4 regions of the Pseudoflavonifractor sp. An187 genome follow, and region 4 is predicted to be linked to each of the others. Evidence: riboswitches for the same ligand, from Rfam matches in the RefSeq annotation. Region 4 holds a riboswitch; each other region holds the start of a gene.
The links. Region 4 has a riboswitch for thiamine pyrophosphate ahead of thiM (hydroxyethylthiazole kinase). Riboswitches for the same ligand answer to the same signal wherever they lie in the genome.
Positions count from the first base shown of each region.

Region 1: it holds a riboswitch for thiamine pyrophosphate, as region 4 does, so the genes downstream of both, B5F22_RS08460 (thiamine-binding protein) here and thiM (hydroxyethylthiazole kinase) in region 4, are expected to answer to the same signal.
Region 2: it holds a riboswitch for thiamine pyrophosphate, as region 4 does, so the genes downstream of both, thiC (phosphomethylpyrimidine synthase ThiC) here and thiM (hydroxyethylthiazole kinase) in region 4, are expected to answer to the same signal.
Region 3: it holds a riboswitch for thiamine pyrophosphate, as region 4 does, so the genes downstream of both, thiW (energy coupling factor transporter S component ThiW) here and thiM (hydroxyethylthiazole kinase) in region 4, are expected to answer to the same signal.

Region 1 covers NZ_NFKG01000018.1:20,424-27,713, reverse strand. Annotated here, with positions in the region: gene B5F22_RS08480 (hypothetical protein) at 1-460, opposite strand, end outside; gene B5F22_RS08475 (hypothetical protein) at 457-1,290, opposite strand; gene B5F22_RS08470 (LytTR family DNA-binding domain-containing protein) at 1,482-2,180, shown strand; gene B5F22_RS08465 (GHKL domain-containing protein) at 2,183-3,529, shown strand; TPP riboswitch at 3,556-3,662, shown strand; gene B5F22_RS08460 (thiamine-binding protein) at 3,716-4,018, shown strand; gene B5F22_RS08455 (ABC transporter permease) at 3,984-4,772, shown strand; gene B5F22_RS08450 (ABC transporter substrate-binding protein) at 4,772-5,800, shown strand; gene B5F22_RS08445 (ABC transporter ATP-binding protein) at 5,797-6,543, shown strand; gene B5F22_RS08440 (CTP synthase) at 6,724-7,290, shown strand, end outside.
Region 2 covers NZ_NFKG01000001.1:81,951-89,240, forward strand. Annotated here, with positions in the region: gene B5F22_RS00410 (ABC-ATPase domain-containing protein) at 1-1,674, shown strand, start outside; TPP riboswitch at 1,712-1,816, shown strand; gene thiC (phosphomethylpyrimidine synthase ThiC) at 1,897-3,201, shown strand; gene B5F22_RS00420 (hypothetical protein) at 3,247-4,686, opposite strand; gene B5F22_RS00425 (arsenate reductase ArsC) at 4,812-5,207, opposite strand; partial or broken gene B5F22_RS00430 (permease) at 5,243-5,677, opposite strand; gene B5F22_RS00435 (metalloregulator ArsR/SmtB family transcription factor) at 5,762-6,049, opposite strand; gene B5F22_RS00440 (ABC transporter ATP-binding protein) at 6,250-6,915, shown strand; gene B5F22_RS00445 (FtsX-like permease family protein) at 6,929-7,290, shown strand, end outside.
Region 3 covers NZ_NFKG01000009.1:693-7,982, reverse strand. Annotated here, with positions in the region: gene B5F22_RS05745 (hypothetical protein) at 128-532, shown strand; gene B5F22_RS12740 (hypothetical protein) at 548-952, shown strand; gene B5F22_RS05735 (helix-turn-helix transcriptional regulator) at 1,138-1,641, shown strand; gene B5F22_RS05730 (hypothetical protein) at 1,646-1,888, shown strand; gene B5F22_RS05725 (HAMP domain-containing sensor histidine kinase) at 2,077-3,840, opposite strand; gene B5F22_RS05720 (response regulator transcription factor) at 3,843-4,514, opposite strand; gene thiW (energy coupling factor transporter S component ThiW) at 4,649-5,167, opposite strand; TPP riboswitch at 5,573-5,680, opposite strand; gene B5F22_RS05710 (M56 family metallopeptidase) at 5,729-7,198, opposite strand; gene B5F22_RS05705 (BlaI/MecI/CopY family transcriptional regulator) at 7,201-7,290, opposite strand, start outside.
Region 4 covers NZ_NFKG01000002.1:133,358-140,647, reverse strand. Annotated here, with positions in the region: gene B5F22_RS02245 (substrate-binding domain-containing protein) at 1-1,071, shown strand, start outside; gene B5F22_RS02240 (sugar ABC transporter ATP-binding protein) at 1,256-2,761, shown strand; gene B5F22_RS02235 (galactoside ABC transporter permease) at 2,777-4,432, shown strand; gene B5F22_RS02230 (cytidylate kinase-like family protein) at 4,502-4,996, opposite strand; gene B5F22_RS12720 (hypothetical protein) at 5,015-5,146, opposite strand; gene B5F22_RS02225 (TetR/AcrR family transcriptional regulator) at 5,133-5,750, opposite strand; TPP riboswitch at 5,916-6,023, shown strand; gene thiM (hydroxyethylthiazole kinase) at 6,077-6,907, shown strand; gene thiE (thiamine phosphate synthase) at 6,888-7,290, shown strand, end outside.

The sequences.
Region 1 (7,290 bases), on a different contig from region 4:
ACAGACTCCAGAGGGTCAGGTGGATGAGCAGGACCGGAAGCCCCTGGGAGACATCGGTGATGGTCCAGCGCACCGCAGCCAGCCCCACCGCTGTGGCCAGCACCAGAGCCTGGTAGAGCAGGGTTTGCAGGGCCAGGATGCCGCACTCCTTCCCATACCATTTCAGGCGGTTGGGCATGCGGGAAAAGACGTAGACGCTGGCGGTGCAGGTGTGGCGGTAGAGGGAGATGCCCGCCAGAGCCTGGAAGATCAGCGAGGGGAGCAGTCGAAGGGTGAGGTCCAGCAGTGCATGGAGGTTGATATCCAAGGAGAAGTCTCCCCGGGCTCCGCTGAGCTGACACACCAGGGAGGACAGAGAGGTGACACCTCCATAGGGGTTGACGTAGGACCAGGACAGCCACAGCCCAAAAAAGAGAGCGGCGGGGAACATCCAGGCGTTTTGCTTCAGCCGCATCCTCATGACAACCAGTCCTTTCGGGAAGCGCACAGGGTACCCAGGATGACGAAGGCCAGCAGGGCCAAAATGACCACCCCAAAGACCAGGTCATTGCGGGGCTCCCCGTGGAAGAGGGTGACGTAGTGGGCCCAATATACATCAAAGAATTGAGACAGGTATGCCGACAGCTCGAGGAGGAGAAAGGCGGGGAGGAGGAGCACCACCCGGAATTTCACCCGCACCAGGGCGGAGAGGGTGGTGGTGGCAGCGGCCAGCAGCCCCATGACTATGCCGAAGTGGAGAATCCCCACCACGGTGTAGAGGTAGGGGGAAATGCGGTAAATGGGATAGAAGAGAAAGTTTTTGGTGGTTTCGATATACTCCGAGCCGTACAGATTCCCGTTTCCAAAGTCTCCGGCACCCTTGAGGGGGAAGGAGATGCAGTTCAAGGCCAGTTCAATGAAAAAGGGGACGGAAAACACCAGGGTGGTCACCACGAATACGGCGGTGATCTTGGAAAACAGATAGGTGCGGGCGCCCAGCCGGGCCACCATGGCCACCGACTCCCCGGTGTGCTGCTCCTTGGACAGGGAGAGGGCGGCGGGGATGCAGATGAGCAGAGGGACCAGCTGTACCAGCATCATGATGGTGTCTGCCATGTAGTAGCTTCTGTTGTGGCTGAGGCTGAGCATTTTGGCGGGATGATACATGAGCAGTGCGTCGGTGCCCTGGAACTCCAGCACGTTCTCCACGAAGTTGTTCAGGGCCAGGGCCAGCAGCAACAGGAAGGCCAGCAGGGCGCCCCACTGGCTCAGGAGCAGCTTGATCTGGGTGCGGGTGGCTTTGCAGTACATACTCGATTCCCTCCTTTGGATTCCTGTGGGGATTTGGTGTATTCACTGTACCATGGAATTCCAAGGCAAAAAAGCCCTTTTGTCCAAGTGCAAGAAAATCCCGTCAAAGTGCGGACGGGGGGCGGTTGACGGCCCAGCAAGGGGAATGCTAAGATATTTTTGAACAGAAAACCAGGGGGTGAGAAGTGGCGATGAATGTGCTGATTTGCGATGATGAGCCCGTATTTTTGGAGCAGGTGCGGGAGCATGTCCAGGCGTACCTGGCCCAACGGGGCATTGTCGCCCACCTGGACACCGCCACCGACCCCCGGCAGGTGATGGACAGCCAGACGGCCTATACCCTGGCCTTTCTGGACATTCAGATGGAGGGGGTGGACGGCATTACCTTGGCCCATGAGCTGAAACGCCGCAACGGCAAGGTGGCCCTGTTCTTTGTCACCGCCTACCGGGAGTACCAGGACGACGCCATGGACCTCCACGCCTTCCGCTACCTGGAAAAGCCCTTTGACCCGAAGCGGCTGTATGCGGGGCTGGACAAGGCCATGGAGTACATTGACGGGGTCTATGTGGATGTATTCGTGTACAATCAGCAGGCCCAGGTGCGGGTGCTGGCGGATGATGTACTGTATGTCACCCGGGAGAACCGCCGGGTGGTGGTGGTAACCGAGACCCAGCGGTATGTCACTGGGGATCGGTTGGAGGTGTGGGAGGAGAAGCTGCCCAACCTGTTTTTCTATCCCGTCCACAAGTCCTTTCTGGTCAACCTCCACCATGTGACCAAATATGCCTATTCCGAGCTGTATCTGGTGACCGGAGAGCGTATCCCCATTGCGCCCCGGCGACAGGCGGCCTTTCACAAATACTGGTTTGACTATTTGAGGAGGCGATAGGAATGATTGAACTGTTTGGAGAGTGGAACTTCGCCACCTCTCCGGTGGTGGCCTTGCTGGAATTGGTGATTATGTATCTGTTCTTTTCTCGGCTGGCAAAGCCGCGGATACCCGAATGGGAGTTGCTGTTGCTGGGCCTTACGGTCTTGGTGGTACAACCCATGCTGGTGGCGGAACTGTCCCATATGGGGCTGTCTGTATGGAAAGCTTCTGGTGTGGGCACCTTTTTTGTCGTCTGTTTTGCCATGGGCTGGCTGGCCTTCCGAATTTCACCCTGGAGGGTGGTGGGATACGCAGGGGTCCTCTCCATCCTGCGTGTGCTGGCGGCGGTGATTGCCCGTGAATTTGTGTTCAAGCAGCATGGAGATTTTTTTGAGGCGTTGGATATGACACAAGCGGCGCTCTCCTGTCTGCTCTTTGAACTGGGAGCCCTGGTGATTGCCAATCTGGTGGCAGGCGATAAGGGGCGGCCCAAGCTTCCGGTGCCTGTGTATCTGTGTCCTGCCGCTGTGCTGGCGGGGGTGATATGGCTGGCCAAAGGCATAGCCCAGGAGCCGGTGACCATGTCCGGGCGCACGATGATGCTGATGGTCAGCATGGCCCTGTGCGTGGCCACAGTAGTGGTGGTGTTGGTGTACCAGCTGGGGTGGGAGCGGAAACGGATTGCCTTGGCCCAGCGCCAAAAGGAAGAACAGCTCCAGATGGAGCAGTCCTATTATGAGATTTTGGAGCGGCAGAATCAGCAGCTGAGAAGCTATGCCCACGACGCCAAAAATCACCTGGAGGCCATCCGAAACCTGAACCAGGACCCCAAAGTGGAGCAATACATCGCCCAGATGGAGCAGCAGCTCCAGGCATACACCCGCCGCTGTCACAGCGGCAACCGGGCCCTGGACGTGATGGTGGACAAGTACGTCACCGCTTGTGAGCTGAAGAACATCGCCTTCACCTATGATGTGCAGCTGTGCAACCTGGAGGGCGTGGAGGATTTCGACCTGGTGGCCATTCTGGGCAACCTCCTGGACAACGCCCTCACCGCCGCCCGGGACTCCCAGGAAAAGTGGGTGGAGCTGGCCACCGCCCTGCGCAACGGCTACCAGGTGGTGGTGGTGGAAAACAGCTGTGATCGGCCCCCCATTGTGGGAGAAGAAGGGCTGCGCTCCACCAAGGCGGGGGGAGAGGGCCACGGTTTTGGGCTGAAAAGTGTGGCCAAGGCCCTGAAAAAGTATGAAGGGGACTTCCAGTGGGACTATGATCCGGAGAAGCGGCGGTTTACCATGACGGTGATGATTGGGCAGAGGGTATCGGTCCGAGAATCACGGAGGATGGCACAGGACACAAAGTGTTGACAACCGCCGAAAAAAGGACTAAACTGGCATGTTGACAGGGGAGCTCCAGGGAAGGAGCTGAGAGGCAGGTATATCCTGCGACCCTTAACCTGATCTGGGTAATGCCAGCGTAGGGAGCATCCGTGTTTTGTCATGCCCCGCCGGTATTGCCGGCGGGGTATTTTTTATGGATATGGAGGAAGTGCTATGAAAGCAAGTGTTGCCATTCAGAGTCTGCCCCAGGCGGACAACGACCAGGAACTGGTGCGCATGGTGGACGAGGTCATCGACTACATCCGCTCCACCGGCCTGAACTACTATGTGGGCCCCTTTGAGACCACCATCGAGGGGGATAACTACGACCAGCTCATGGATATTGTCAAGGAGTGCCAGCACGTGGCCGTCCGGGCGGGGGCCCCCAAGGTGTCCGCCTACATCAAGGTGGTCTACGAGCCGGAAGGGGAGATTCTCACCATTGATCAGAAAGTTACCAAACACCACCAGGGCTAAACTGCCCGGGATTGCCGGGGTGGCGGTGCTGCTGGTGGTGTGGCAGCTGGTGTGTGTGTCCGGGCTGGTGCCCAGCTACATGCTGCCCTCCCCGGTGCAGGTGGTCACCGCCTTTGTCACCGACGCCCCATCCTTGTGGGAAAACCTGCTCATCACCTTGCAGGAGGCCGCCTTGGGCCTGTGCATCGGGGTGGCGGTGGGCTTTGTGTTCGCCGTGGCCATGGATGCCTTTGAACTGCTGTACAAGATTTTCTACCCCATTCTGGTTATCACCCAGACCATCCCCACCGTGGCCATTGCGCCCCTGCTGGTGTTGTGGTTTGGCTACGAGATGACTCCTAAGGTTATTTTGGTGGTGCTGGTCACCTTTTTCCCGGTGACGGTGGGGCTGCTGGACGGCTTCCGGGGGGTGGACCCCGACGCCGTGGGGCTGCTGCGCTCCATGGGAGCGGGGCGGTGGCAGATTTTCCGCTACTTGAAATGCCCTTGGGCTCTGCCCCAGTTCTTTTCCGGGCTGCGCATCGCCGCCGCCTACTCCATCGTGGGCGCCGTCATCAGCGAGTGGCTGGGCGGCTTCGGCGGCCTGGGCGTGTACATGACCCGGGTGAAAAAGGCCTTTGCCTTTGACAAGATGTTTGCTGTGATCTTTTTGATTTCCGCCCTGTCCCTGGCCCTCATGGCCCTGGTGGGGTGGCTGGAGCGGCGGTGTATGCCCTACCGCTCCGTGGATGAGGAGAAGAGGAGGAACAAATGATGAAGAAATGGACGTATCGTCTGCTGGCCGGGGCGCTGACCCTGGGTCTGGCGGCGTCTCTCACTGCCTGCGGGCAGAAGACCGAGAACAACACCCAGGACGGAGAGAAGGACCTGGAGAAGATCACCTTCGTGCTGGACTGGACCCCCAACACCAACCACACCGGCATCTATGTGGCCATGGCCAACGGCTATTTTGAGGATGTCGGCCTGGAGGTGGAGGTGGTGCAGCCCCCCGAGGACGGCGCGGAGGTGCTGGTGGCCTCGGGCAAGGCCCAGTTCGGCGTGTCCTTCCAGGACTACATCGCCCCCGGCCTCATTGGGGACGACCCCCTGCCCATCACCGCTGTGGCTGCCATCATCCAGCACAACACCTCCGGCATCATCTCCCGGGCTGGAGAGGGTATGGACACCCCCAAGGGCCTGGAGGGCCACAAGTACGCCACCTGGGACCTGCCCGTGGAGAAGGCCACCATCCAGCAGGTGATGGAGGCCGACGGCGGCGACTTCTCCAAGGTGGAGCTCATCCCCTCCACCGTCACCGACGAGGTGTCTGCCCTGGAGAGCAAGTCTGTGGACGCCATCTGGATTTACTACGGCTGGGCGGGCATCGCCTGTGAGGTGGCGGGTCTGGACACCGACTACTTCGAATTTGCCGACATTGACCCGGTGTTTGACTTCTACACCCCCGTGATCATCGGCAACAACACCTATCTCAGCGAGCACGAAGAGGAGTCTAAGGCATTTATGGCCGCTGTGACCCAGGGCTATGAGTACGCCATGGAGCACCCCGAGGAGGCCGCCCAAATTCTCATGGAGGCCGCCCCCGAGCTCAAGAGCAACGAGGAGCTGGTGGTGGCCAGCCAGAAGTACCTGGCCAAGGAGTACCAGGCGGACGCGGAGCGCTGGGGTGAGATGGACCCGGACCGCTGGAGCGGCTTCTTCACCTGGCTCAACGACAACCAGCTGCTGGAGGGCACCGTGGACCCCAACGCCGGATTCTCCAACGACTACCTGCCCCAGAAGTGACCGTGGACAAGCTGGAAGTACGCAACGTCAGCCTGGCCTTTGGAGACAACCAGGTCCTCCGTGACGTGTCCATCCACCTCAAGGAGGGGGAACTGGTGTGCCTGCTGGGGGTGAGCGGCGGCGGAAAGACCACCCTGTTTAACGTCATTTCCGGCCTGCTCCGACCCGATGAAGGGCAGGTATTTCTGGACGGGGAGGACGTGACGGGCCAGCCCGGCCGCATCAGCTACATGCTGCAAAAGGACCTGTTGCTGCCCTACCGCACCATTGAGGACAACGTGGCGTTGCCCCTAATGCTGCGGGGAATGAAAAAGAAGGAGGCCCGGGCCCAGGCCGCCGCCCTGTTTGCCCAGTTCGGGCTGGAGGGCACCGAGAAGAAGTGGCCGGGGCAGCTGTCCGGCGGCATGCGCCAGCGGGCGGCGCTGCTGCGCACCTACCTGTTCTCCCAGAACGTGGCGCTGCTGGACGAGCCCTTCTCCGCCCTGGACACCCTCACCAAGTCCTCGGTGCACGAGTGGTATTTGAAGGTGATGGAGGACATTCGCCTGTCCACCCTCTTCATCACCCACGACATTGACGAGGCCATCCTCCTCTCCGACCGCATCTATCTGCTCATGGACGGGCGCATTGGGGACGAGATCGTGGTGCAAGAGCCCCGGCCCCGCCACGTGGAGTTCAACCTCACCCCGGAATTTTTGGCGTACAAGCGGCGCATCATCGCCGCCCTCCACGCCCAGGGGTGAGAGAGTTACATTTTATACCAGAAATTTACCCCCGTACCCCCGGGAAATTGGCGAGGCCGTGCCTTGACTTGTCCCGGGGTACGGGGGTAAAATATTTCGTATTATTTTTTGACAGGGCCGGACAATGGGGTCCGGCGCAAGGGCGCATCTTCCTGTCCAAAGGAGGAAGCACATATGGCCATGAATACGAAATTTATCTTTGTCACCGGGGGTGTGGTGTCCGGTCTGGGCAAGGGCATCACCGCCGCCTCTCTGGGCCGCCTGCTGAAACAGCGGGGGCTGCGGGTGAAGGTGCAGAAGCTGGACCCCTACCTCAACGTGGACCCGGGCACCATGAGCCCCTACCAGCACGGGGAGGTGTTCGTCACCGACGACGGGGCGGAGACCGACCTGGATTTGGGCCATTACGAGCGATTTATTGACGAAAACCTCACCTTTAACTCCTCGGTGTCCTCGGGTAAGGTGTACTGGAACGTGCTCAACCGGGAGCGGCGCGGGGACTACCTGGGGGGCACGGTGCAGATCATCCCCCACATCACCAACGAGATCAAGGCCAACATCTACTCTCTGGAGGGGCCCGACACCGATGTGGCCATTGTGGAGATCGGCGGTACCGTGGGCGACATTGAGTCCCAGCCCTTCCTGGAGGCCATCCGGCAGGTGGCCGCCGAGCGGGGGCGTCAGGACGTGATGTTCATTCACGTCTCCCTCATTGTCTCCATTCCCGGCTCTGGGGAGCTCAAGAGC
Region 2 (7,290 bases), on a different contig from region 4:
ATAGACCGCAGAAGTTACCCGGCCTATAAGGACACCCGAGGAACCTATCAGTTTCCGGGCTATATACTGTCCATCGACCACGTCCAGGGAGACCCTTTTGCCGCTCTCTCCAAACTGAGCATCCATGTCAAAGGAGAGAAGGCCGGGTTTCCTCATGAGCTGTACCAGATGCCCTGTCAGCGCATCGCCTTGCAAGATGCCATCACCCGCCTGTTTGCCCGGAAAGCTGGGCAGGTATCCGGACTGGCCAGAGGCTCCGGGCACAGCGGGCTTCTTTCCACCAGCCGCTGTGGACAGGAGGTATTGGAGCGCACGGCATGCAGTATGGACCCGGTCTCCGGAGACGCTGTGTTGCGCTTTGAGGCAGGATTTCCCGCCAATGGCCGTACGGTAAACGCTGGAGAACTGAGAAAGATACTGTTTGAGTTCCTGCCCCAGTGCGTGGAAGCATCCCTCATGTACCGAAATTTGGACGGAAAGAGGCTGCAAGGGGTGGCAGATCTGGCGGAGGACCAGCAGTATATCCGTAAGACGCTTCCCAAACTTGGCCTGTGCGCCTTCGTGGCAGATGGCAGCATTCTCCCTCGAGCCACTGGCATCTCTGCCCAGCCCATGAAGGGCAGTGTACCATTTCAGTCACCCCAGGAGTTGTCTGTCACCTTGGAACTGCCACACCGGGGAACCGTCACCGGCATGGGTATCCCTAAAGGCATCACCCTCATTGTGGGCGGTGGATATCACGGAAAATCCACCTTGCTCAAGGCACTGGAGGCAGGGGTATACAACCACATTTCCGGGGATGGGCGGGAATACGTCATCACGGATCATACCGCCGTCAAAATTCGGGCGGAAGATGGCCGAAGCATTGCCCAGACGGATATCTCCATGTTCATAAACCATCTGCCCAATGGAACGGACACCACCCGCTTCACCACCCAGGACGCCAGCGGCAGTACCTCCCAGGCTGCCAATGTGGTGGAGAGTATGGAGGCTGGAACCTCTCTGCTGCTCATGGATGAGGACACCAGCGCCACCAACTTCATGATTCGGGACGAGCTGATGCAGCGGGTCATTCACCGGGACATGGAGCCCATCACCCCGTTTTTGGAGCGTGTGGAAGAGCTGTATCACACCCACGGCATCTCCACCATTTTGGTGGCAGGCAGCTCTGGCGCCTATTTCCACCCCGCTCACCACATCATTCAAATGGACCGATATATCCCCAGGGACATTACCGCACTGGCCAAAGAGGCGGCACAGGCATTCCCCTCCACCTGTGCCCAGCTGGAGCCTGCACCGGCTCCCAATGTACACCGCTGTCCCCGTAGATCGGAGGAGTTTGGCCAAGGTGATCGGGTAAAACTGAAAACCTTGGGGCGGGATGGGGTATCCATCAACCGCGAGACCATCGACCTTCGGTACGTGGAGCAGCTCACTGACCCGGAACAACTCACTGCACTGGGGTACTGTTTGATATACGCCCAGAAGCATCTCATGGACGGCAGGCGCACCCTGCAACAGGTGGTGGAGGAACTGGAACAAATCATGGACCGCAAGGGCCTGGAGGCTCTGTGCGGACGGGAGGGAGCCTTTTTGGCCCGGCCCAGACGACAGGAGATCTTCGCCTGTTTCAACCGGTACCGGGGGCTGAACCTGGCTGGAAAAACTTCTTGAGTTCTCTTCTGAATCGTTGTATAATACCATTGTTTACAATTGAAAACGGGGAGCTTGTAGACAGGCTGAGAGGAAGGTGTGCCCTTCGACCCATGAACCTGATTTGGATAATGCCAACGTAGGGAGACATATGCCGTCATCAGCGGGGATACCAAGTCAGGTATCCCCGCTGTTTCTGTTTCAACGCTCATCCAACCCGCAGCCAGAAAGGAAGAGATCAACATGAGAACATACACAACCCAGATGGACGCAGCCCGTCAGGGCATCATCACCCCGGAGATGAAGGCGGTGGCCGCCAAAGAGTACCGCACGGAGGAGGAGATTCGGGAGCTGGTAGCCAAAGGACAGGTGGCCATCTGTGCCAATAAACTCCACACCTGTCTGGACCCCAACGGCGTGGGTTCTATGCTTCGCACCAAAATCAACGTCAATCTGGGGGTGTCCCGGGACTGCAAAGACTATGACGTGGAGATGCAGAAGGTGATGGCGGCAGTGAATATGGGGGCAGAGGCCATCATGGACCTGTCCTCCCACGGCAACACCCAGCCGTTCCGCCGGAAGCTGACCCAGGAGTGCCCTGCCATGATCGGCACGGTCCCCGTATACGACAGTGTCATCCACTATCAGCGGGATTTGGCCACTCTCTCCGCCAAGGACTTCATCGACGTGGTGCGACTCCACGCCCAGGACGGGGTGGATTTTGTCACCCTCCACTGCGGCATTACCCGCAAAACCATCGACCAGATCAAAAACCACAAGCGGAAAATGAACATCGTCTCCCGGGGCGGCTCCCTGGTGTTTGCCTGGATGAGCATGACCGGGGAAGAGAACCCCTTCTATGAGTACTTTGACGAGATTCTGGATATCTGTCGGGAATATGACGTGACCATCTCCCTGGGAGATGCCTGTCGCCCCGGCTGTCTGGCCGATGCCAGTGACGTATGCCAGATTGAAGAGCTGGTACGCTTGGGCGAGCTGACCCGCCGAGCCTGGGCCAAAAACGTACAGGTGATGGTGGAGGGCCCCGGCCACATGCCCCTGGACCAGATTGAGGCCAACATGAAGCTCCAGCAGACCATTTGCATGGGCGCTCCCTTCTATGTGCTTGGTCCCCTTGTCACGGATATCGCCCCTGGCTACGACCACATCACTGCCGCCATCGGCGGGGCAGTGGCCGCTTCGGCAGGCGCTGCCTTCCTGTGCTATGTGACCCCCGCCGAACATTTGGCTCTGCCCAATGTGGAGGACGTGAAGCAGGGAATCATCGCCTCCCGCATTGCTGCCCACGCCGCGGACATCGCTAAGAAAATCCCCCATGCCAGAGACCTGGACGACGCCATGGCCGATGCCCGGCGGACCTTCGACTGGGACAAGCAGTGGGAATGTGCCATTGACCCGGAGACCGCCAAGGGCATCCGGGATGACCGGGCCCCGGAGCACGAGGACAGCTGTTCCATGTGCGGCAAGTTCTGCGCCGTACGCAGCATGAACAAGGCCCTCAGCGGGGAGTACATCGACATTCTGTAACGAAAACAGGGATTCCTCCTAAAATCGGAGGAATCCCTGTTTTGATTACTCTTCCAGAGAATAAGGGGCAAATTGCAGCATGGTTTGAACGGTGGAGAAGGGGCGTCCCGCCCCTAAAGAGGGACTCTTTTGCTGGTGGTCTGTGGCCGTGAGCACCGGGTACTGAAATCGTGAAGTCTGGTGGGTGTACTGAACCCAAGAATCGATCCAGACTGTTTCGCCAGGAGAAGTGGGAAACACAGAGTATGCCACATAGCCCCGGTGATTGCTTCCCTGACGATGAAGAGAGAAGGAGGCAAACCAATCTGAATTCGTTTGCTGGCCCCAAAAGATGGAGTCGTAGGTGTAAGAGGCTTTCTCCAGGCGGGCATAGGGAGAGACGAAGGTCGCGCCGTTGTCGTCGTACAGAAGGCGGCCGTGCACCGCATCTTCGGCAGGAATCCAATACGAGGTATTGGTGTAGGCAGGGGTGAGTTGGAACGACTCTGTACCATAAAAGGCCGGGCTATCCTCCCACTGGAAGTGGTGGATGAGCTTCCAACGCTCCGGCTCTTCGGACAACTGCACCCCGATGCCCGTCAGGTGCAGCTGAGGTACTTTACCCTCGGAGGTGGTATGTTCCTCAAAGGAGCGGGTGTACTCATCCACCACCACCTGCTGGGCGCCCTGGCAGTCCTGCAAATCCTCCATAGAGAGGTCATTTAAAACCGTGTCTGGGAAGCCCAACTCTCGAAGCTTTTCTTTGATTTCTTGTTCCTGAGAAGAGGGCGGCGCAGACAGGAGCATCCAATCCATGGAGTAACTGTGGAAGAAGAGAAATCCGCCTGCCACGCCCACCAGAATGCACCCAGTGAAACACAGCGCAAACCGTCCCTCTGAGAGCCAAGCCCGCAGCCGAGGGAGCGGGTATCCGGCGGTGGTGACTGCCTGGGAGAATCGGAAGATACGGTAGAGGCAAAAGACATAGAGAATGATCAGAACGAGAAATCCAAACAGTCCAATCACTCCAAACACGGACAGCAGGGCCAATCCCACATACCACACCACCAGTCCACTGGCGGCTCTGGTGGATGCCTTCACTCCGGAGGCCTTTCGCAGCTGAAGCAGTCCCCGCCACAGGGAGAATAGAGTGACCAGCACCAGGAACATCGACGCCAGGTTTGTCAGATATCCCAAAGCAGAGGTATAGAATTGATTTTGAAAGATGGTGGCGTTTAGGGCAAACATCGGTACCAGGGCGATGCAACGCACTGCGGTGAAGACATAACAGCGGAACAGCCATTTGTTTTCCCGTCGTACGGCTCGGAAGCCCAAGTACAACAGGAGTAAACCAAGGAAAGACAGCAGCTCTTGCAGCAGAGGAATCTCCAGGGTGAGGGTACTCAGGGCCAATCCCCAGAGGATTTGGGTCATCGTGGTCTGCCAGCTGGGCGTCGGATCAGAACGGGACTCGGGGGCATCGGGTACAACGTGGTAGGTTTCCATAGGTCGGCCTCCTCCCTGATTTTGATAAATTCATCATATCTCATCTCGCCTCAAATGCCAAGTAGAGAAACAAAAATCCCCCGTGCTCGGAACAAGTTTCACCGAGTACGGGGGAGTGATTTTTCTCAGGAGAGTTTTTCCTTCAGTGCTAGGATCTTGTTGCAAATGGTTTGAATGGTCTCTTCAAACACTTCGTCACTCTGCCCGGTGGGGTCTTCCAGGCCCCAATTCTCCGTATAAGGGGCGGTAAAGGCCGGACAGCTGACATTACACCCCATATAAATTACCACATCCGGTTGGGGCAGCTGGGAGACCAGCTTGCTGTACTGGGTCTCCTCCATGTCGATGCCGTGGAGCTGTTTCATCATGCGCACGGCGTCGGGATTGATGCGGTCTTTTACCTCGGTGCCGCCGGAGTAGCTCTCAAATACATCTCCCGCCAACTTTTTGCCCAGGGCCTCCGCCATCTGACTGCGGCAGGAGTTGTGAACGCACACAAACGCAACCTTGGGTTTTCCCATGTCATTCATCTCCTTTATTCCTTGCCATCCTTGGTGCCAAACACGCTCATCAGCAGCACCAGGGAGCCCAAGTCCACCATGGGGGAGGAGATGAGAAAGGAGAATGTCACGCCCACCGGAAGCCCAGCACTGGTAAAGCCCATGAAAATGGGGATAGACGAACAGGAACAGAAGGGAGTCACCGTTCCCAACAGGGCAGCAACCACATTGGCCCACAGCCCCTGGAATCGACCCAGAATCTTCTTGGTGCGCTGGGGTGGAAAGTAACTCTGCAAATACGAGATGCCGAAAATCAGCACCGAGAGCAAGACAAAGATTTTAATGGTGTCATAGAGAAAAAATTGGACAATCCCGCCCAGGGTTCCATCCAGTCCCACCGCAGCCAGACCATTTCCAATGAGTTCGTTGAGCCATTTCATTCCCAAGACTTGATCTTGGAAGAAGAGCCAACCCGCTCTGATCCATTCCATCTCATCCATACCTCCAATCATAGTTCTAAAAATTTCGATTTGAACAAGTTGAGAAAAAACCATCTCAAGAAACAGATGGTTTTCTCATCCACAGCAGTTGTCTGAGGCGCCAGCAGCCGAGGTGTCCGTCAATTCCTCCAACCGCTGCCGGGCATAGGCACAGCCCTCCTCCCGCAGGGAATAGTGGGTCCACTTTCCCTCCGTACGTCCCACCACCACACCGGAGTCACAGAGAATCTTCATGTGATAGGAGAGGGTGGACTGGCTGATGTGCAGGTGCTCCAACAGCGCACAGGCACACTTCTCACCGCTGCGGAGCAGCTCCAAAATTTGCAGCCGATTCACATCGCAAAAGGCCTTAAACACTCTCATATCTGAGGCGTGATCTCGCACAGCAATCCCTCCTATCGCATCGAAGAATTTCAATCTAATGGCAGTATATTCAATCCATCGAGAAATGTCAATATGTCATTCACCAATATGGTTATTTTGACCATAGAGCCGTTGCATCATTTTGTGGCATGTTGTATACTTAAACAAACCACAAAATACAAAAAAAGGAGCGGTGAATCATGGGAGTATTGGAACTTAGAGACGTCAGCTATACGTATCAGACGCAGTATCAAAAGGTAGAGGCCCTGCGGAATATCACCGCATCCTTCGATGGTGGAAAGGTGTACGCCGTGGTTGGCAAATCGGGCAGCGGAAAAACCACGTTGCTCTCCCTGTTGGCGGGGCTGGACCTGCCCACAGAAGGAGAGGTGCTGTGCCACGATGTGGCCACCAGCCAAATGAAGTTGGAGCAGTACCGTCGGGAGCAGGTGGCGGTGATTTATCAAAATTTCCGGCTGTTCCCCTTGCTCACGGTGGCGGAAAATGTGATGTACCCCATGGAGCTGCGGGGGACAAGCCCCAAGGAGGCAAGGGAAAAGGCTAAGATTTTGGTAGAAAAAGTAGGACTGCCCGAGACCGTGCTGGGCCGTTATCCCACCATGCTCTCCGGCGGTGAGCAGCAGCGGGTGGCCATCGCCCGCGCCCTGGGCATGGACACCAAAATTCTCTTGGCGGACGAACCCACCGGAAACCTGGATACGGCCAACAGTGAGAATATCTATTCCATCCTCCAGAGTTTGGCCCATGACGACGGGTACTGTGTCATCATTGTCACCCACGACCGCACCCTGGCCCAGAAAGCAGATGACATTCTGGAACTGAAAGACGGTCAGGTGGTAAAGTGAGGAGGCGAATCCCATGGTGATACGAAACGGTATTCTCAGTACAGTTCGGGCCCGAGGGCGTACCGTCCTATTCAGCCTGCTCATCCTGCTTTTGACCCTCTCCCTGTCCCTGGGAATGGCCCTGTGGAGCTACTGCGCCCAGACGCTGGAGGCCATGGACCAGGCTTACACCTCCATTGCTTTGGTGGAACACATGGGAGAGAACTATCCCGACCCCTATGCAGCGGACGATACCGCCCGCCAGTCCCTGGCGCAGTTGGGGGACTATAGCCAGGTGCCTGGGGTAACGCTGTGGGAGACCACCGATTGGGGCGTCGCCCTGTCCGAGGGATATCAGCGTCCGGACGGCACCATTCCCTATGAGAACCAGGTGGT
Region 3 (7,290 bases), on a different contig from region 4:
AACAGAGGGGTTAAGAATGGTTACAATTTGTTTACGCCTTGGAAACATTCCACCGTTGACAGGGGGGAGGCCAGCGGCTACAATGGAAGAAAATACCCTATGGCCAGGGAGTTGGCGGGAGAACGACATGGAAGAATTACTCAGACTGTACCGGGAATATTTGGAGCAGGCGGCCCTGCCCCAGAACCAGAAACGGCCGTTCCAGGGGGCCTATGGACTCATCGGCGGCCCTGCTCCCAACTCCTTCCACCAGCAGTTTGTCCAGCAGGTGGAGGCGGCCTTGGCCCAGGTGCCGGAGACCGAGCGGCGGGAGGCGGTGGAGTACATCTTCCACCAGCCCCTGGAGCACAAGCGCAACCCCACGGTGTACTGGATGTTTGTGGCGGTGCACGGGGTGGTGATGCCCTACCTCAAGGACCTGACGGCGGAGGAGGCCCGGGACCTACAGTGGTGGTATGAGCGCTCCTACCCCCGCCGGGAGCAGACCCCGGTGCAGCGGCGGCTGGTGGCGCTGCTGAAGAAGATGCGATAACGGCAGGTGACGGACATGGAAGAACTGGAACAGCTGTATGGAGCCTATCTGGACCTGGTGGCCCAGCTGAACCGGGACCGGAAGCTGTGGGACGGGGCCTTTGGCCTGGGGGGCGGTCCGGCGGACAACCCCTGCCATGAAAAGCTGGTGCGAGATGTGGAGGCGGCCTTGGCGGACCTGGACCCGGCCCGGCGGCCCCAGGCGGTGGAGTATATCCTCCGCCAGCCCCTGGAGCACAAGGACGACCCGGTGGTGTACTACACCCTGATGGCGGCCCAGGGGGCCACCATCCCCTACCTGTCCCAGCTGCCTGTGGACCAGGCCAAGGCGCTGCGGGGCTGGTTTGAGCAGACCTTTCCCCGCCGGGAGCGGATGCCCTGCCAGGACAAGGTGCTGGCAGCACTGAAAAAAGTGAAGTGAGCAAACGGGCTGCGGGAATTTGGTCCGCAGCCCGTTTTTACGCCGATTTCCACCCAATCAACCGCTGGTTGAGGGGATAATCCCCATTTGGTTGAGCGGATTGGGGGCCACTCAACGGATGAGCCCTTCCGTTTTCCGGGGCCAGAGGGTAAGGTAAGGGTAGAAACGAAAAAGGAGAGATGGTTATGGAGACCACGTTGGGAAAGAGAATTGCCGCCCTGCGCCGGGACAAGGGGCTGAAACAGGACGAACTGGCGCAGCAGCTGGGGGTGACCCCTCAGGCGGTGAGTAAGTGGGAGAACGACCAGACCTGCCCGGATATCACCCTGCTGCCAAAGCTGGCAAAAATCCTGGGGGTGAGCGTGGATGAGCTGCTGTCCGGCAAGGCCGAGCCGGAAGTCCCTGCCGTGCGGGTGCTGCCCGCCGAGCAGCGCAAGGATTTGAAGGACATGGTGCTGCGCATTGTGGTGGACTCTGCCGAAGGGGACAAGGTGCGGGTGAATCTGCCCCTGGGCCTGGTGGAGGCGGCCTTGGACATGGGGATGGATGTGACCCAGTTTACCGGAACCGACGCGTTGAAGGGCATTGACCTGGGCAAGATTCTGGATCTGGTACGGTGCGGCTCGGTGGGCAACCTGGTGGAAGTGGAGTCCGCCCAGGGGGACACCGTGCGCATCTTCGTGGAGTGAGCCCATGCGCATCATCGTCAAAGACAAGGACTCTCATCTCAACATCCCCATTCCCACCCGGCTGGTGTTCAATGGCCTGACGGCGGGGCTGCTGTGCTGGGGGCTGGAGAAACACGGGACCCATATGACCCGGAAGCAGCTGATGGTGTTTGTCAAAGAGCTGCACCGGTTTCGCCGCCGCCACCCCAGGTGGACCCTGGTGGAGGTGGAGAGCCATGAGGGGGAACATGTGAAAATTGAGCTGTAAAAAGGAGGACTCCGGCCCACTGGCCGGAGTCCTCCTTTTAGTGCAGATAGAGTGGTTTTTATCAACGGGCGTAGGGGCCGGGCTTGCCCGGCCCGCTGGTTTTCTGGCATTGCCCTGGGGACTCGGGAGGGGCAAGCCCCTCCCCTACAACGGTCTGCCGACAGCCAGGCTGACGGCGGCAACACGTTTCACAACGTCACGGTGAAGACCACCCCGCCGGGGGTGGCGCTGGCCTGGCAGCTGCCCCCGTGGAGCTGCACAATGTGCCGCACAATGGCCAGCCCCAGCCCGGTGCCCTCCCCGGGGGCGGCGTCCTCCCGGCGGTAGAAGGGCTCAAAGAGCTGGTCCAGCTCCTCCTGGGAGATGGGCGGGCAGTCGTTTGCTACCCGCAGGGTGGTGTGGCGGTCGGTCTGGGCCACCTCCACCCCAATCTCACCCCCGGCAGGGGTGTATTTGACGGCGTTGGTGAGCAGATTTTCCACCACCTGGGCCATCCGGCCCCGGTCGGCCAGGACGGGGGCGGGGGCCTCCAGAGCGGTGGACAGCCGCAGCCCCTTGGCCTCCAGAGAGGGGGCCAGCTTTTCCAGGGTGGAGCGGGTGAGCTGGGACAGGGAGAAATTTTCCCGGCGCAGCTTTACCCGCCCCGCCTCCAGCCGGGACAGGTCCAGAAGCTCCAGCACCATGCCGTTCATCCGCTCTGCCTCGCTGCAAATGGTGGCCAGGTACTTCTCCCGCTTGTCCTCGGCGATGTGCTCTTGCAGCCCCTGGGCGTAGCTGTGAATCACCGCCAAGGGGGTTTTCAGCTCGTGGGCCATGTGGCTGGTAAAGGTGCGGCGGTGCTCCTCGGCGGCCTGGGCATAGGTGAGGGCCTGGTTGAGCCGCTGAATCTCGTCCTTCTGCTCCCGATATTCCGCCCCGTGGGCCTGGAACTGTTCTTGAAGTTTGTGGCCCTCCTGCCAGCGGCACACCTGGCTGGGGCGCAGCAGCAGCCACTTCTGCCGGGTGTCCAGGGCCTGGGACAGCTGCTGGATGGGGGCCAAAAGCTCACGGACCAGCACCCGCCGAAGAACCCCAAGGAGCAGCACGCACAGCCCAAGGGTGAGCAGGTATACCCACCAAAGGCGTTCCCAGACCAGGGGCCACAGGTCCGCCCACACCCCGCACACCAGAATGCCCTGGTCCGTGGAGACTGCGGTGCCCACCAGCAGGTTGGGCCAGCTCCACAGCTGCACCGGGACATTAGCGTTCAGCAGGTCGGGCCCCAGGGTCTCCACCAGCTGGGACAGGCTGTCATATCGGGTTCCCCGGTAGGTGAGGGGGGAGGTTTCCGGGGGGCAACAGGCGTGATACCGGGTGGCGTAGAGGGTGACGGTCTGCGCCTGTGGGTGGATGGCTGTGGGATCGTCGTAGATTTGGACCCAGGTGGGGTTCTGAGACCTTGTGGACCAGAAGGAAATGGTGCGGGGGGTGAAGATGGCATCCTCCAAGACCCCCTCCAGGCGCAGGGGCTGGGGGTGCAAGTCGAAATAGCCTGTCTCCATATCACTCCGTGCCCCCTCGGTAAGACAGGCCCGGTCCAGGATGGCCCGGGCATAGCGGCCCGAGGTCTCCACCTCCGCCTCATATTCCTCCTGGGTGAGAGACTCCAGGGCGAGGAAGTCCTGCCAGCTGCCCCCCAGGGGGTTGCCCATGGCATCGAAGAGGCCGGAGGCCCCCAGAAAGTAGCGGGCGTTCCACCCCCACCCATCCACCTGGCCCCAGGGCAGGGAGGACTGGATGACCTGCTGCCGGGCCTGGTCACTGTACCGGATGGCCAGGGCGTTGCCCTCCCCCTGGGCTACGGCTGCGGTGAGCAGCCCCATACAGAGAAGCCAGGGCACCAGCATCGCCAGGCAGAGAAGCCCGGTGAGGGTGGGCCGGGCACGGGGACGGCGTTTTTTGGTGTCTGCCATGTTCACCCCTCCAATCGGTAGCCCGCCTTGATGACGGTGCGGATGTGCCCGGCCCAGGGGCCCAATTTCTCCCGCAGGCGGCGGATGTGGGTGTCCACCGCCCGGTCGTCCCCCTGGTAGTCGTAGCCCCAGCTGTGGCGCAGCAGCTGCTCCCGGCTCAAAATCTGGCCCCGGTGGGACATCAGGCAGTGGAGCAGGGCGTACTCCTTGGGGGTGAGGGGAATTTCCTCCCCCTCCAGGTACACCTTCTGGGCGGACAGGGACAGGGCTAGCCCGTCCAGCTCCATCCGGTCCCCGGCTCGCACACTGCCCCGGCTGCGGCGGATGAGGGCCATGGTCTTGGCGTACACCACCGACAGGTTGAAGGGCTTGGTGATGTAGTCGTCCGCCCCCAGCTCGTAGCCCAGCAGGGTGTCCTCCTCGTCGGACAGGGCGGTGAGGAAGAGGATGGGCACGTCCTGGGTGCGCCGCAGGGCCCGGCATACGCTGCGCCCGTCCAGCTTGGGCATCATAATATCCAGCAACACCGCGTCAAATTCCTGGCTTTCCGCCCATTCCAGGGCCTGCGCCCCGTGTTCCGCCTGGATGGGGCGGACGCCCTTGCTGGCAAAGTAGTCGCACAGGACCTCCCGCAGACGGGGGTCGTCCTCGGCAATTAAGATACGGGTCTCCATGCTCCCGCCTCCTTTCCCCCTCAGGATACCCGGGGGATGTGTATTCTCTGTGTCATTGTAGCAGAAAATGTTCCGCCCGGATACAAAAAAGGGAGGGCCTGCCACAATCAGCGGCAAGCCCTCCAACGATGGAGTCAGGCGGAAATCTTATGCTGCATGCCCTTCAGGGCCCCGGCCTTGTCCAGGGAGAAGAGAATCACCCCGGACAGGATGGCGCCCCCGGCGGTGGACACCAGGAAGGGGATGATGTAGGCGTAAAAGGCCACCTGGGCGGCGTTGGCACCCATAAAGAGGATGGCCATGGGGTAGGCGCACAGGCCGCCGAGAATGGCGGTGCCGAACACCTCCGCCACCAGGGTGGGGAGCAGACGGCGGGTCTTCCAGTACACCACCCCGCACAGCAGCGCTCCGCACATGCTGCCCGGGAAGGCCAGCAGGGTGCCCAGGCTCAGCAGGTTGCGCAGCAGGGAGGCGGCAAAGGCCACGCCCACCCCGTACCAGGGGCCCAGGAGCACGGCACAGAGGATGTTGACCATGTGCTGCACCGGGGCGCATTTGCTGCCGAAGACGGGGAAGGAGAAGATGCTGCCCACCACGGCCACCGCGCACAGGATGCCCGCCAGGGTCAGTTTGAGAACTTTGGTATTTTTCATCTTGGTTACACCTCGTAACAGTTCCGGGAGAAACGGCATGAGACAGCGACGCTCCCCGGAGGAACTCGGAACCTCTGAATCCATCTGCCTTCGGTGCCTTGCGGAAATTTATGCGCCATAAATGCGTTGCATATTTTTGAAATACACAAAGTATTTCTGCAAATATGCGCCTTTTTCTGACACAAAATTTCTCGCAACTCACTCTCGTCAACGGAATCAGACGTTCCGGAATCGGTCGAGACTTACTGGTCTCCTCTCACGCCGGAACACGGCTTCCCATCGCTGTCATACAGGCCCAGGGCGCTCCCCCTCAGCCCGCCACGGACTCACCGTGGATGCCCATTTTCCCCCCTTTTGTTGAGGTATACAAAACCAGGAGACACCTGTGGGGATGTCTCCTGGTCACAATGGTTCCATATGACTCCCTACGGCGGCATGATCCGCATCAGGTTCAAGGGTCGAAGCGATACGGCTTCCTCTCAGCTTGCCTCACAAGCTCCCCTGTGTTTTGATTGCATCTGTGATAATACACCAAATGTCTCCAAAGTGCAATGGTTTTTTTCAAGTCCATGAGTGCGGGGAGGCCTCCATCAGGCTCAGGAGGTAGTCCCAGTCTACCTCCTGAGAAATATGGTAGTAGGTAGGGTAGCTATCATGGCCCAGCTCGGTCACCTCCATGACCTGGTGGGAGATGACGATGAGTTTGGAGTTGTCCGGGCCTTCCAGAAAGAAGGAGCAGTCCGTCTCTGGCAGGGTGTAGGTCCCCATCAGCCGGGACAGGGACAGCCCGGACAGGTAGTCGTGGAAGGCCTGGGGGGCGGTGAGGGTATATGGGGTGTTCTCCGCCTGGGCATGGGGCGGGCTCAGGTGGACGCCGTCCACCTGGTACTGGGCGGTGTCCCCGGCGGAGTAGAGCACCTGAGCGGCCGGGGCGGTATCATAGGCCAGGGTGACGCTGCCACAGGTGATGGCCGCCAGGAAGAAGAGTACCCCCACCACAACGGCCCCGCTGGAGCGGGCGGCGGGGGAGAGCACCTGCTCCAGGCGGCGGCGCAGGGTGGCGGCGGAGGCAGACAGGCAGGTGGTGAAGCCCCGGGCATCCCCGGCGGTGTTCAGCAGCAGGGCGGCGTACTCCTTGCGCTGGGACTGGTGGGCGAAGAGGAGCACGGTCTCGTCACAGCTCAGCTCCAGGTCCTGGGCGCAGCGTTTCATGGCCACCCACATCAGGGGGTTAAACCAGCAGATGGCGGTGCAGAACAGGAGAAAGAACTTGCTCCAGCTGTCCTGACGGGCCAGGTGAATGACCTCGTGGCGAATGACCCAGTACAGCTCCTCCCGGGTGTAGGAGCGGGTGGGCAGCACCACCCGGGTGCAGCGGGGCAGAAGGCCGATGGACAGGGGGGTCTTCACCTCCGGGGAGATCACCAGCTGATATTTGGGGTTGCGGAAGCCCGCCTCCTTCAGGGCCTCCTCCCAGATATACCGGGTCAGGGGGTCAGTGGCGGGGACGGCGGGGGCCAGGATGCGGCGGCGGAAGCGCAGGTGCTGGACGATGTGAAAGGCCAGCACCCCCACCAGGCCCACCAGCCATACCCACAACAGCAGGGTCCACCCGTGTCCCGGCAGGGGGATGATGAGCCAGGGCCGGGGCGGGGTAAAGGTGGAGTAGGTGGTGAGGTAGAGCACGTTGGGGATGACCCACAGCATGGCGCAGGTCCGGGCGCTGATGCGGCCTCGGAGGTGGGGCATCAGGGCTAACAGCACCAGATAATACAGGCTGACGTGGAGAAACAACCCACCATAGGAGGAAAAGGTAATGTCCGCTGCCCGGGCAAAGCCGATGAAAGGGGTGAGAAGCACTGGGCATAGCGTGACCATCACCAGCAGCAGCATAGCGGGGTAGTAGGGCAGGTAAGAGGGGTGGTTGCCCAGGTCGGGGATGCCATCGTTGCCCATGAGAGCATCGTAGCGAGAGTAGGCGGTTCCTGCCATGAGCAGGGACAGGACCAGGAAAATGAGGATGCGGAACATACTCAGTCACCTTCTTTCAGAAGCTCCCGAAGCTCTTCCAGTTCCTCCTTGCTCAGTCCGCTGTCACACAACGCCGAGGCAAAGGTGGACAG
Region 4 (7,290 bases):
AACGAGGACACCTACTACGTGGGCTTCGATGCCAACCAGGGTGCCGAGCTTCAGGGCCAGATGATTCTGGACTACATCAAGGCCAACATCGCTGACATCGACAAGAACAACGACGGCGTCATCGGCTACGTGCTGGCCATCGGCGACGTGGGCCACAACGACTCCATCGCACGTACCCGCGGCGTCCGCTCCGCTCTGGGCACTGCTGTGACCAAGGAGGATGGCACCATCGACTCTGAGGCTGTTGGTACCAACACTGACGGCTCCAGCACTCACGTTCAGGACGGCAAGCTGGAGATTGACGGCAAGACCTACACCGTCCGTGAGCTGGCCTCTCAGGAGATGAAGAACACCGCCGGTGCCACTTGGGACGCCGGTACCGCTGGTAACGCCATCACCACTTGGGCCTCCTCCTTCGGCGATCAGATCGATGTCATCGCCTCCAACAACGACGGCATGGGCATGTCCATGTTTACCGCTTGGTCCAACGAGAACGATGTCCCCACCTTCGGCTATGACGCCAACTCCGATGCCGTTAAGGCCATCGCCGACGGTTACGGCGGCACCATCAGCCAGCACGCCGACGTTCAGGCTTACCTGACCCTGCGTGTGATCCGCAACGCCCTGGACAACGTGGATATGGACACCGGTATCGGCACTGCTGACGCCGCTGGCAACGTGCTGAGCGAGGATGTCTACAAGTACGATGAGGCCACCCGTTCCTACTACGCCCTGAACGTGGCCGTCACTGGCGACAACTACAAGGACTTCCTGGACTCCACCGTGACCTGGGCTCCCGTCTCCAATCAGGTTGACAAGGAGACCAGCCCTGAGAAGAGCGTGTGGCTGAACACCTACAACTCCACCGATAACTTCCTGAGCTCCACCTACAAGCCCCTGCTGCAGAAGTACGACGACCTGCTGAACCTGAAGGTTGAGTACGTCGATGGCGACGGTCAGTCCGAGTCCAGCGTCATTAACAAGCTGGGTAACCCCTCCTCCTATGACGCTTTCGCCATCAACATGATCAAGACCGACAACGCCATTTCCTACACCAATCTGCTCCAGTAATGGATTGAGTCCGGATTCGGCAATATTCCCATTGGCTAATCAGTTATAGCATATGCTATTAGGGAGAAGGAATTCTCCGTCCAGGAGAAGAAGTTTCCTGTACGGCAGAAGGAATTCTCCCTAATAGTTTGTACGTGATAATCCCGGCAGGGTAACCTGTCAATCTGAAACAGGAGTAACGAGAATGGCAGAAGCAAAGAACGATATTGTCCTGTCGATTCGCGGTATGTGCAAGTCCTTCGGCCGTAACCGGGTGCTGGATCACATCAATCTGGACCTGAAACGCGGCTCCGTCATGGGCCTGATGGGCGAGAACGGCGCTGGTAAATCCACCATGATGAAGTGCCTGTTCGGTACATACCAAAAAGACGAGGGCAGAATTTACTTTGACGGCAAGGAGATCAACTTCTCCGGCCCCAAGGATGCCTTGGAAAACGGAATTGCCATGGTGCACCAGGAACTCAACCAGTGCTTGGAGCGCAACGTCATGGACAACCTGTTCCTGGGCCGATACCCCACCAAGGCTGGTGTCGTGGACGAGGGTGTCATGAAGAAAAAGGCCGCCGAGCTGTTCCGCAAGCTGGGTATGACGGTAAACCTGACCCAGCCCATGCGCAACATGTCGGTGTCCCAGCGGCAGATGTGTGAGATTGCCAAGGCCATCTCCTACAACGCCAAGGTCATCGTGCTGGACGAGCCCACCTCCTCCCTGACGGTGAAAGAGGTGGACAAGCTCTTTGAGATGATGCGGATGCTCCGAGATCAGGGCATCTCCCTGATTTACATCTCCCACAAGATGGACGAGATTTTTGAGATCTGTGATGAAATCTCGGTGCTGCGAGACGGTAACTTGGTCATGACCAAGCCTTCCAAGGAGACCAACATGGGCGAACTCATCAGCGCCATGGTGGGCCGTTCCCTGGAAAGCCGCTTCCCCCCGGTGGACAACACCCCCGGAGACACCATTTTGTCGGTGCAGCACCTGTCCACCAAGTTTGCCCCTCACCTCCAGGATATTTCCTTCGATGTGAAGGAGGGCGAGATTTTTGGTCTGTACGGTCTGGTGGGCGCTGGCCGTACCGAATTGATGGAGACCATCTTCGGCATCCGTACCCGTGCCTCTGGCCGTGTGTACTTCCGCAACAAGTTGATGAACTTCAACACCGCCAAAGAGGCCATCGACCATGGCTTCGCCCTCATCACCGAGGAGCGCAAGGCCAACGGTCTGTTCCTCAAGTGCGACTTGACCTTCAACACCACCATCGCCAACTTGAATCAGTACAAGAGTGGCGTGGCCCTGTCCGACCCCAAGATGGTAAAGGCCACCAACAAGGAGATCCGCACGATGCACACCAAGTGCATGGGCCCCGAGGATATGATCACCAGCCTGTCCGGTGGTAACCAGCAGAAGGTCATCTTCGGCCGCTGGCTGGAGCGAGAGCCCCAGATCTTCATGATGGACGAACCCACCCGCGGCATCGACGTGGGCGCCAAGTATGAGATCTATGAACTGATCATCAACATGGCCAAGCAGGGCAAGACCGTCATCGTGGTCTCCTCCGAGATGCCGGAGATCTTGGGCATCACCAACCGCATCGGCGTTATGTCCAACGGTCGCCTGTCTGGCATTGTCAACACCAAGGAGACCGACCAGGAAGAGCTCTTGAGATTGAGCGCAAAATACCTTTAATGGGAGAAGTTGTATATGGCACCTGTGAAAACAAATATTTTGACGGCTGAGCAGGAGGATAAGCTCCGCCAGTCCATCGACGAGTACGTCGGCAGCATCCAAGCAAAAATCGACGCCCTCCGGGCAGACGGCACTGACAAGGTGCTGGAAATTCAGAGCAACCTGGACAGCCTGAAGCGGGACCGCATCTACACCAAACAGGAAAAGGAATCCATCGCCGAGGGTTGGCGCAAGGAGCTGGAGAAGGCCAAGGCTGTGGAGGCCAAGAACAAGGCCGAGGTGTCCAAGCTCATTGCCGACGCCGAAACCTATTTGAAGGCCCACTTCAACCAGGACTACTTCCAGTACGTGGCCGCCAGCTGCAAGGAGGAGAAGTCCTTCGCCCAGGAGAAGTATCGTGCCACCGTGGCTGAGCTGAACCAGGAGCACCAGAAGGCCCTGTCCAAGCTCACCGATGCCCACGAGATCAAGGACGAGAAGTACGTCCACAAAAACCGCCTCTTTGACGCTAAGATGCAGCTGTCCAAGGACCTCCAGGAGGTCAAGGATCGCCGCCACGCCGCCTATGAGCATAAGTTCCACCTCATTGACCTGCTGCGGATGTCCAGATTCACCGTGGGCGAATCTCTTGCCCAGAAGGTGGAGAACTACCGCTACACCTTCAATACCCGGAACTTCCTGCTGAAGAACGGTCTGTATCTGGCCATTCTGGTTATCTTCATCGCCCTGTGCTTCATCACCCCCGCTGTCAAGGGTGTTCAGCTGCTCACCGTGAACAATGTCCTGAACATCCTCCAGCAGGCCTCTCCCCGTATGTTCCTGGCTCTGGGCGTGGCTGGTCTGATCATGCTGGCCGGTACCGACCTGTCCATCGGCCGTATGATGGGCATGGGCATGACCGCTGCCACCATCATCATGCACCAGGGTATCAACACCGGCTCTGTGTTTGGCCATGTGTTTGACTTCACCGGCATGTCTATTCCTGCTCGTGTGGTCCTGGCTCTGGTGGTCTGCATCGTGCTGTGCACCATCTTCACCACCATCGCTGGTTTCTTTACCGCCAAGTTCAAGATGCACCCCTTCATCGCCACCATGGCCAACATGCTGGTTATCTTCGGTCTGGTCACTTATGCTACCAAGGGCGTGTCCTTCGGCGCCATTGAGACCACCATTCCCAGCATGATCATCCCCAAGATCGGCAAGTTCCCCACCATCATCCTGTGGGCTGTGGCTGCCATCCTCATCGTGTGGTTCATCTGGAACAAGACCACTTTTGGTAAGAACCTGTACGCCGTGGGCGGCAACCCCGAGGCTGCTTCCGTGTCCGGTATCTCCGTGTTCGCCGTCACCGTGGGCGCCTTTATCCTGGCCGGTATCCTCTATGGCTTCGGCTCCTGGCTGGAGTGTATCCGCATGGTGGGCTCCGGTTCCGCTGCTTACGGCCAAGGCTGGGAAATGGACGCCATCGCCGCTGCCGTTGTGGGCGGTGTGTCCTTCACCGGTGGTATCGGTAAGATCTCCGGCGTTGTGGTCGGTGTGTGTATCTTCACCGCTCTGACTTACTCCCTGACCACCCTGGGTATCGACACCAACCTGCAGTTCGTGTTCTCCGGCATCATCATCCTGGTGGCCGTCACTCTGGACTGCTTGAAGTACGTGCAGAAGAAGTAATTCTTCCCTCTTACTACATCAAAAAGTCCCCATCGCACAGATGTGCGATGGGGACTTTTTGATGCCCAATTATGTCGCTGTAGCCTTGCATCGCTGCTGATACAGGGCTGCAATCATATCCACACAGGGCTCAATGCCCAGTCTTCCGCTGTCCAAGCACAGGTCATAGTTATCTGCCTGCCCCCACTGAGTGCCTGTGTACAGCTCATAGAATTCCTTACGCTTCTGATCTTTGTCGTGGAGGCGCTGGATAGGGGATTCCTCTCGCTGGCCGTACACTGTGACAATGCGCTCGGCTCGCTTCTCGTCAGAGGCATGGATAAACACGGTGAGACAGTCGGCGGTGTTGCGCAAGATGTAGTCCGCGCATCGGCCCACAATGACGCAGGGCTCCTTCTCTGCCAGATCGGTGACCACCTTCTTCTGTGCAAACCACATCTTATCCATATCAGACTGCCCGTCCCGGTTTCGTCCGCTGGCGGCGTTACCATAGAGGGTATCTGCGGTGGTGTATCCGGCGTACTTCTCCACGTACTCTTTGGCTAAACCAGTTTCGGCGGCGATCTGGTTGGGATCGCCAATCTACCCGATGAAAAAGGTATCCGCCAAGCTGTACAGAATCACAATCATTTGGCTGACCACGGTGGGAATGGCCAGCTTGGCCACCGCCTTCCCCACCGGCATGGTGGTAAATAGTTCGTTATTCTTCGTCATGGTTTCTCTCTCCTGCTCTGTTCTTCTCTCCTGCATCCACCTCAGCGTGGAGTCCGTCCAGGAAACACTGAATGGCAATGTCCCGGCTCTCCCCCACATCGGTGGTATCGTAGTAATAAAAATATCCCAAGTCCTCCTGGGCAATGAACCCGTGGAGGATGGCACGGAACACCCGCTGCCAGTGGGCCACCCGCTCCTGGGGCAGACCATAGCCGGAGAGCACCTCCACCGCCGTTTTCAGAAGCGGCAGAGCCAGTTCCTTGGCCTGGTCATCCTCCTGGGAGGGGATGGACATCATCAGCCGATACAGCCCCTTATTCTCCACCACAAAGGCGTGGTAGGCCTGGGCAAACGCCCGCACCGCCTGGTCCCTCTCCTTCCCTGCCACCGCTGCCTCCTGATGGGCCACAAATTTGTCAATGGCATAGCGGAACACCTCTCGCTGGAGCTGTCGGGTATTTTGTATGTGGTTGTACAGAGACGGGGTCTTTACCCCCAGCCTGCGGGCCAACTCATGGAGCGACACGGTGGGTTGTCCCGTGTGTTCCATGCAGGCCACCGCCTCGGACACAATGACCTCTCTGGTCAATCCCTTTGCACTCATATTCATTCCTCCAAAAACTAATAGCATTAGTTGTCAATCAAAACCACGCCGTTACAAGTAATTACTCCGTTTTCACCAGTATTGTCTCTTCTTGCCCAGGTATTTCACAAGAAAAATTTACAGTATTTTCTCTTCTCCCCTTGCCTTTGGACCAGAGAAGCCCTATAATACCCTTTGGGGAGCTTGTACACAGGCTGAGAGGATGGTGTGACCATCGACCCGTGAACCTGATGCGGGTAATGCCGACGTAGGAAGCTTGTGAGAGATTCGTTGGGAGACAGCCTGCCAGGTCGTCTCCCATTTTTCTTTGGAAGGAAGTAGAACACATGAATCGCTTCACACAACCGCTGGGTCAGGTGCACGCCGTCGCTCCCCTGGTCCAGTGCATCACCAACTTTGTCACCGTCAACGACTGCGCCAACATCATTTTGGCCTCTGGCGCTTCCCCCTCCATGGCCCAGGATATCCGGGAAGTGGAGGAGGCCGTATGCGGCGCCCACGCCCTGGTGTGCAACATGGGGGCCATGGACTTTGTGGACTCCATGATCTTAGCAGGGCGTAAGGCCAACGAGCTGGGCAAGCCCGTGGTACTGGACCCGGTGGCTGCCGGAGGTACTCAGCTGCGCCGGGATGAGTCCAAGCGCCTACTGGACCAGGTACAGTTTGCCGCCATCCGAGGCAACGCCTCGGAGATCCGCTTTTTGGCCGGCCAGCACGCCGTGGGCAGCGGTGTGGATGTGAGCGCCATGGACGCCATCACAAAGGAGAATTTGGGGGAGGCCGTGGAGATGGCCGCCACCCTGGCTGCACAGCTCCACACCGTGATTGCCATCTCCGGAGTGCTGGACATTGTCTCTGATGGGAATGAGACGGTGGTGCTGCGCAACGGCTGCGCCACCATGGCCCGTATCACAGGCAGCGGCTGCATGCTCACCTCCCTCATCGGGGCCTTCTGCGGCGCTCTGCCCCAGGACACCTTTGCCGCCACCGTGTCCGCCATGGCCGCCATGGGTGTGGCCGGTGAACTGGCGGAGGAACAGCGGCTGAAGAAGGGCACGGGCAACGCCACCTTCCGCACCGATCTCATCGACGGGATTTTTAACTTGACTGAGGAACAACTACAGGAGAAGATGCGCTATGAAGTTTACAAAAGATGAAATCCGCAGCTCCATGCTGCTCTACGCCGTCACTGACCGCATGTGGCTCAAGCCCGGCCAGACTCTGGTGGACGTGTGCCAGGAGGTGTTGGAGGGCGGCGCCACCTTCTTGCAGATTCGAGAGAAAGACCTGGATGCCTCTGCCTTTGAGCAGGAGGCCCAGGCCCTCAAAGAGCTGTGCGCCCGGTACCGTGTCCCCTTTGTAGTCAATGACAGCGTGGAAATCGCCCTGGACATCGACGCCGACGGGGTCCACGTGGGCCAGTCCGATATCCAGGGCCGGGACATTCGGGCCATGATTGGCCCGGACAAAATTCTGGGTATCTCCGCCGGGACTATTCAGGAGGCGGTGGCCGCCCAACAGGCCGGGGCGGACTACATCG